3 regions of the Planococcus sp. MB-3u-03 genome follow, and region 1 is predicted to be linked to each of the others. Evidence: riboswitches for the same ligand, from Rfam matches in the RefSeq annotation. Region 1 holds a riboswitch; each other region holds the start of a gene.
The links. Region 1 has a riboswitch for cobalamin ahead of CW734_RS17000 (cobyric acid synthase). Riboswitches for the same ligand answer to the same signal wherever they lie in the genome.
Positions count from the first base shown of each region.

Region 1 (2,271 bases):
CGATCAAAGCCGTTTTCTTTGAGCCACGCAGCATCAGCCAATGTGTTTTTGGTTCCGGGAATGACGAGCAGGTCAGGTGTACCGAGATCTTCGACTTTTCCGACCAAACGAACGCCCGTTTCCGGTTCATCGAAAAACGGGTCTATATCTGTGAAATTCGAGATTCGTGGGAGCCGGATGACGGCTATATCTACAGCAAACTCTCCTGGTTTCGGTTTTTTAAACCGCAGCGATGACAATGCAAGAGAATCTTCTGCATCGATTTGGACATCGAGATAAGGCAAGACCCCGAGCACCGGAATGCCTGTTTCTTTCTCCAGCCAGTCAATGCCATCATCGAGCAGCTCACGCATGCCACGGAATTTATTGATGATGATTCCTTTTACACGAATTCGTTCCGATTCATCGAGCAAAGCGAGCGTTCCGACGATAGCGGCGAACGCACCACCCTTGTCGATATCCACCACTAAAATGACGGCGGCATCTGCCAAGTGGGCCATGCGCATATTGGCAATGTCTTTATCCTTCAAATTGATTTCTGCAGGGCTACCGGCACCTTCAAGTACCAGCACGTCAAAATCCTGCTGCAGCCTGCGCATCGACTGCTCGACCGCCGGCATCACTTGCTGCAAGAAATCGTCGCGATAGGTTTTTGCATTCATGTCCATAAAGTGCCGGCCATGGACAATGACTTCTGACACCATGTCCTGCTTTGGCTTGAGCAAAATTGGATTCATATCAAAAGTCGCCGGAATACGGGCTGCTTCTGCTTGAACGCCCTGCGCCCTGCCGATTTCGCCGGCTGCTTCTGTCACAAACGAATTCAGCGCCATGTTCTGTGATTTAAACGGAGCCACACGGAAGCCATCGTCTGAAAAAATTCGGCATAGCGCTGTACAAATCAAGCTTTTCCCCACATCGGAAGCTGTTCCTTGAATCATAATCGAAACTGCTGGCATACTTTTCCCTCCACTCGCCAAAATAGAAAAATCCCCCGCGTGCCGCAAGGGATTGAGAAAAAACAGCAAAAAAAAGGCTGACTTCCAGCTTGTCCTTGCAAGCAAACGGGCATCCGCATAAAGGCAGGTCTCCTGGCTCGTGATCATCGCCTTCTGAATCTTCCCGAAGCATCGCTTCAGTGGCTTTTTCAGATGGCTCTCACTTACAGTGGCGGGACCGCGCCGGAATTCAACCGGCTTCCCTTTTAACTCATGTTCAAGACATAAGCAACTTTATGCATTGGATTCAAACTCTATTTTTCTTTTCATTATATACACAGTCATTCTTTCCTCACTAGCTTTACTTTTTTCATCTGTTACACCAACTGCTATACAAGCAATCGCACGCTCTATAAAATAAGAGAAAACACTAACTGAAGAGGAGAATGCCCGATGCCAAAGACAGCTTTATTAATCGTTGATGCCCAAAACGAGATGTTCGACCCAGCCAATCCCGTCCATCAAAGTGAACAATTGCTGGAGAATTTGCAGTCGTTGATCAAAAAAGCGCGTTCAGCCGATGTTCCCGTCATTTATGTGCAGCATAACGACGCCGGCCTTGTAGAAGGCACCGACTTTTGGCAAATCCATTCGTCCGTCACTCCTGAAGAAAGGGATACCGTCGTTCAAAAATGGACGCCTGATTCCTTCCATGAAACAAAGTTGCTAGAGGTATTGAAAAACAATGGCATCCAAAACCTTGTCATTGCCGGCAACCAGACTGAGCATTGTATAAATGCGACCACACGCAGCGCCAGCCAGCTGGGATTTGACGTGACACTCGCCAAAGACGCACACGGCACTTGGGATTCGGAAACAATGAGCGCACAGGAAATTATCGACCACCATAATGGCCTATTAAGCGAGTTTGTCACCTTGCAGGAGACGAAGGATATCGAGTTTTTGGGACGAGCTTAAATAACCCACGTACCTCGATAAAAAATTACAATTACTCTTCCCGGAATTTATTTTGGGAGGAGTTTTTTTATGAGAAAGTGAAGCTTTTGAGTTATGCATAAGATGCAGTCCACTAAAAAAGAAGAAACTCATATTAGAGTTTCTTCACTTCCAGTAATTCGTCATATATAAACATATATAATTATGAAACTCTGCTTTTAAAGTGTTATGGAACAGGCTATTGCATGTATCATTTTTTCTAGCAATTTCACCTTCTCTTGTTATTCCTCAAAACTCAATCAGTGAACCCTCATTAAAAGGGGTTATATAATGGTGCTCATCGAACCAATACTGGCTACACATCACACGGTCTGCT
Region 1 is NZ_CP025135.1:3,152,574-3,154,844, forward strand. It holds gene CW734_RS17000 (cobyric acid synthase) at 1-959, opposite strand, end outside; cobalamin riboswitch at 1,065-1,249, opposite strand; gene CW734_RS17005 (cysteine hydrolase family protein) at 1,392-1,916, shown strand.

Region 2 (2,271 bases), 1.1 Mb from region 1:
TGTTCAATAAAAGATAGTTGCTGGGTTAACCTGAGCATTTTTTCCAGATAATCAAGGTGTGCTTTTTCTTTTGCAATAATAATCAATTGCTCTTCAAAAATGTCCTCCCAGTCATTTTCATTTAAAATAGATTTGATCTGTTCTAATTGAAATCCTAGTTTCTTTAAAGCGATAACCCGCTGCAGAATTAGAATATCTTCTTTTGAATAATAACGATAACCTGAATCTGCAATTCGGGAAGGTGTTAATAGATCGATTTCATTGTAATAGCGCAGTGTTCGAACAGTCAGGTTTAATTCTTTTGCCACTTTCCCAATACTATACATAAGCCACCTCCGTTTGTGCTTTCATTATTAGTATAACTCTGCCGTAAACGGAAGAGTCAACAGGCGGTATAAACTTTTCTGTAAATTTTATAAGCATATGGACCCTTAGTCCAAAAACCGTTCGTAAAAGTACACTTTTCCGAACGCTCTCAAAACAGCTTAATAAAGCGCGAAAAATGTTCGTAAACATACCAAAACACTTTACGAACGTTCGCTGGTTCTCGATGACTTTTACGAACGTTTTTCAACTCCTAGTGAAATACTGATTATGATCCATTCGCCTATGTACGGAGCCATGCCCAAAGCGGCCGACGCGGTGCCTCCCCTGTAACCTTTATTCAAGCTCCAAACAATTTCATTCTCCTCTCCTAAATCCAAATCAAAAGTGCTACACTGAAACTAAGTAAATAATCATGCAGGGAAAAGGTGCTGATTCGTCAGCGTAACAGGGAATCCGGTGAAAATCCGGAGCTGTTTCCGCAACTGTAAGTGCGTATGAAATAAGAGATGCCACTGGGGAGACCCGGGAAGGCCTTAGAGTAAAGCGATGCACAAGCCAGGAGACCTACCTTTTTCTGAACGTATTTTTGCTCTTCGGAAGATAAGAGGATCTACGGCAACTTTTTCCTATGGACAGCCTTGTGCTGGATATTCGCAATCGTGCCACTCTCTTCGTTGAGAGTGGCTTTTTTTGTCTCTTTTTGAAAGCGATACGTCTGCTGATATTTACGGATTCTATCCAGGAGGTGAACAAATGAAAAAAAAACATGCGCTACCTGTGCTACCCGTTCATGCGGGAAAGCGCTTCGACGGTCGATTTCGAGATCCGCACCGATTCCTTGACGACACGGATCGGCGAAGCCATCGCGGTCAACGATGTCCCGCAAATCATCGATGATTTGCGCTGCCTGCAGCCGATGGTTTATCACTTGAACGGCTCGGTGCGCGGGAAACTCGCGATTACCGAACAAGACCTCGCCGAGCTCAGCGACTTGTACGACCGCTACGTGGCGGAAGTGAAAGAGGAAATCGGCCAGTTCGTCCTGCCGCAAGGAACCCACGCTGCGTGCATTCTTCACGTCTGCCGCAGCGAAGCGAAAAAGTCCGTCCGCGCCCTGCACCATGTGATGCTTGAGCGCGAAGTGCCGGAGCATTTGATGGACTATGCCAACCTGCTCGCCAATGTCTTTTTTGTCATGGCCGTGTATGCCAATAAGCAGCACGGCGTCGATGAAATCCCATTCGTCAGCAAATCCTATCCAACAAAACGCATGAAGAAAAAGGAGACTCACTCGTGAAAATCAAATCATTTCTCTTACTCAGCATTCCACTCTCTTTAACACTCGGTGCTTGCCAAGATGATACTGCCGAAGTACCGGCAACAGACGAAACAACAGAAGAAACGCCAACTGAAACTGCAAGCGACGCACCGTACACGGTCACCGATGACCGCGGCGAAGAACTCGAATTCGAGCAAGCGCCTGAAACGATCGTGTCGCTCATCCCGAGCAACACCGAGATCGTCTTTGCACTCGATTCCGGCGATCAATTGGTCGGCGTTACCGACTATGACAACTACCCGGAAGCGGCACAGGACATCGAACGCGTCAGTGATTCCGTGGAATTCAATGCCGAGAAAATCATCCAGCTCGACCCGGATGTCGTTTTGGCTTATTCAACCGGCGAGGCACCGCCTGCCCTTTCCCAACTTGAAGATGCCGACATTCCGGTATTCGTTATCGAATCGGCTACTTCATTCGATGAAGTATACGGCGATATCGAACAAATCGCCTCTGTTCTTGCCAAGGAAGAAAAAGGCGCTGAAGTGATCGAAGGCATCCAAACGCAAATCGAAGATGTCCAAGAACGCCTTGCAGCGGTCGAAGAGCAAAAAGAAGTGTACGTGGAAATCAGCCCGTCCCCTGAAATTTACACAACCGGTAAA
Region 2 is NZ_CP025135.1:826,331-828,601, reverse strand. It holds gene CW734_RS05380 (MerR family transcriptional regulator) at 1-326, opposite strand, end outside; cobalamin riboswitch at 734-913, shown strand; gene CW734_RS05375 (hypothetical protein) at 1,094-1,624, shown strand; gene CW734_RS05370 (ABC transporter substrate-binding protein) at 1,621-2,271, shown strand, end outside.
Region 2: linked by a shared signal. The riboswitch ahead of CW734_RS05375 (hypothetical protein) and the one ahead of CW734_RS17000 (cobyric acid synthase) in region 1 are both predicted to bind cobalamin.

Region 3 (2,271 bases), 510 kb from region 1:
CCACCACGGCTACATCCCACGCATGAAAGCAGCAATCGAAGCGCTTGGCTACGACCGCGATACGCTTGAAGTGAGCATCATCCAAATGGTGCAATTGTATAAAGACGGCGAGAAAATGAAAATGAGCAAACGTACCGGTAAAGCCGTGACGATGCGCGAATTGGTCGACTTGGTCGGCCTAGACGCGGTCCGTTATTTCTTTGCGATGCGCTCCGGCGATTCCCATATGGATTTCGACTTGGATTTGGCCGTTTCCCAGTCCAACGAAAACCCGGTTTATTATTCCCAGTACGCACATGCGCGCATCTGCTCGATCTTGCGCCAGGCAGCGGAGCAGAACTTCACCGCTTCGACTGAGCATCTGGAGCTGTTGACGGACGAAAAGGAAATCGAAGTATTGAAGAAAATCGGCGATTTCCCACAAGTCATCGCAGATGCTGCAAAACTCCGTGCGCCTCACCGCGTCACGACTTATATCCATGAACTGGCGTCGAACTTCCACAGTTTCTATAACGCCAATAAAGTATTGGATGCTAGCAATGAAGAATTGACGCGTTCGCGCCTTGCCCTGATCGAAGGGGTTAAGACGACACTCGCAAATGCCTTGAAGACAGTCGGCGTCCAAGCTCCTGAAAAAATGTAGAAGACAACTAGAGCTTTCGGTGTATAATGGAGTCATCAAATCAACTGAATAGCAATCATGAAGGTGCTTATGTCTAAGAACATGAGTTAAAAGGGAAGCCGGTGCAATTCCGGCGCGGTCCCGCCACTGTATGTGAGAGCAAACTGCAAGGCCACTAGGAGATCCCGGGAAGGCGCAGCAAGCGATGACCACAAGCCAGGAGACCTGCCTTCATGAACACCGAACCGAAAGCTTGCGAGGACAGGCCGGACGCGCTTGTTTTTTGCGAACCCGTCCTGTAAGTCCTCTGCATCCTTTATGCAGGGGACTTTTTTAATGAAATGTGGAAGCGGCTGTTCAGCTCCGACAGGCATAAGACAATCTGGCGAAGCGGCGCTTTTTGCCGCACAGCCAGAGTGGCTTATGACCCGAGGAGCTAGGCGCTGGAACTAGCCACCAAGAAAAGCGTAAGCGGCTGAATGGAGGCTAAGCTAAATGCGCGACGTCCTGTCGCAACGCTTAGCTGACTCACATCCTGTGAGCCCCCGAGCGAGCGCTTGGTAGGGAAAAAACAAAACACCAGGAGGAATAAGGATGAAAAATATATGGAAATTCGGGACGGCTGCAGGAATGGCCGCAATTGTACTGGCTGGATGCGGCGACGAAGCGGCACCTGTCGAAGATCAAGATGTAGAAACACCGGCTGAACCGCCGTCGGAAGTAGCGGAAGCGGAATTCCCGGTTACCTTAGTCGATGCAATGGGCGATGAAGTAGTCATCGAAGAAGAACCGGAATCATTTGTTTCGATGATTCCTTCTAATACAGAAATCGCCTATGAGCTTGGGCTGGGCGAAAAAATGGTCGGCGTTTCGGATTTCGACAATTATCCGGAAGAAGTAGCAGATCTAGAAAAAATCGGCGGCCAAGAATTCAATGTAGAGAAAATCATCAGCCTGCAGCCGGATGTCGTTTTGGCCCATGAATCAGGGCTTGGCATGGGAACTGAAGGATATCAGCAGCTGCGTGATGCCGGATTGAATGTCTTTGTCGTAGAAAACGCAGAAACATTTGATGAAGTATATGAAACGATTTCCGTCATCGGCCAAGTGTCAGGCGCAGTGGAAGCAGCAGACGGGTTAATCGAGGAAATGGAAGCGCAAGTCGCGGAAGTTGAAGAACTGGCGGCTGGTGTCGACGAATCCAAATCGGTCTTCGTAGAGATTGGCAGCGAACCGGAACTTTATACAGCCGGTACAGGTACGTTCATCCATGAAATGCTGACAATGATTCAAGCTGAAAATGTCGCAGGAGGCGAAGAAGGCTGGATCAGCATGGATCCGGAAGCAGTTGTTGCGGCAAACCCTGAAATCATCATCACCACAGAAGGCGGTTATATCGAAAATGCTGCTGAATTGATCAAAGAGCGCAGCGGTTATGCAGATGTGACGGCTGTGCAAGAAGATGCCATTCATGAATTGAACCCTGATACTGTCACGCGCCCAGGCCCGCGTTTGACGGAAGGCTTGATGACATTGGCAGAAGTGATTTATCCGGAGACCTTCAGTGAGTAAATCTGCACTCGCCTATGTAGTCTCCCTAATTTTATTGGGCGGGGCAGTAGTGCTCGGCGTGACGGTCGGGACGGTAC
Region 3 is NZ_CP025135.1:2,637,720-2,639,990, reverse strand. It holds gene argS (arginine--tRNA ligase) at 1-643, shown strand, start outside; cobalamin riboswitch at 688-869, shown strand; gene CW734_RS14460 (ABC transporter substrate-binding protein) at 1,217-2,194, shown strand; gene CW734_RS14455 (FecCD family ABC transporter permease) at 2,187-2,271, shown strand, end outside.
Region 3: linked by a shared signal. The riboswitch ahead of CW734_RS14460 (ABC transporter substrate-binding protein) and the one ahead of CW734_RS17000 (cobyric acid synthase) in region 1 are both predicted to bind cobalamin.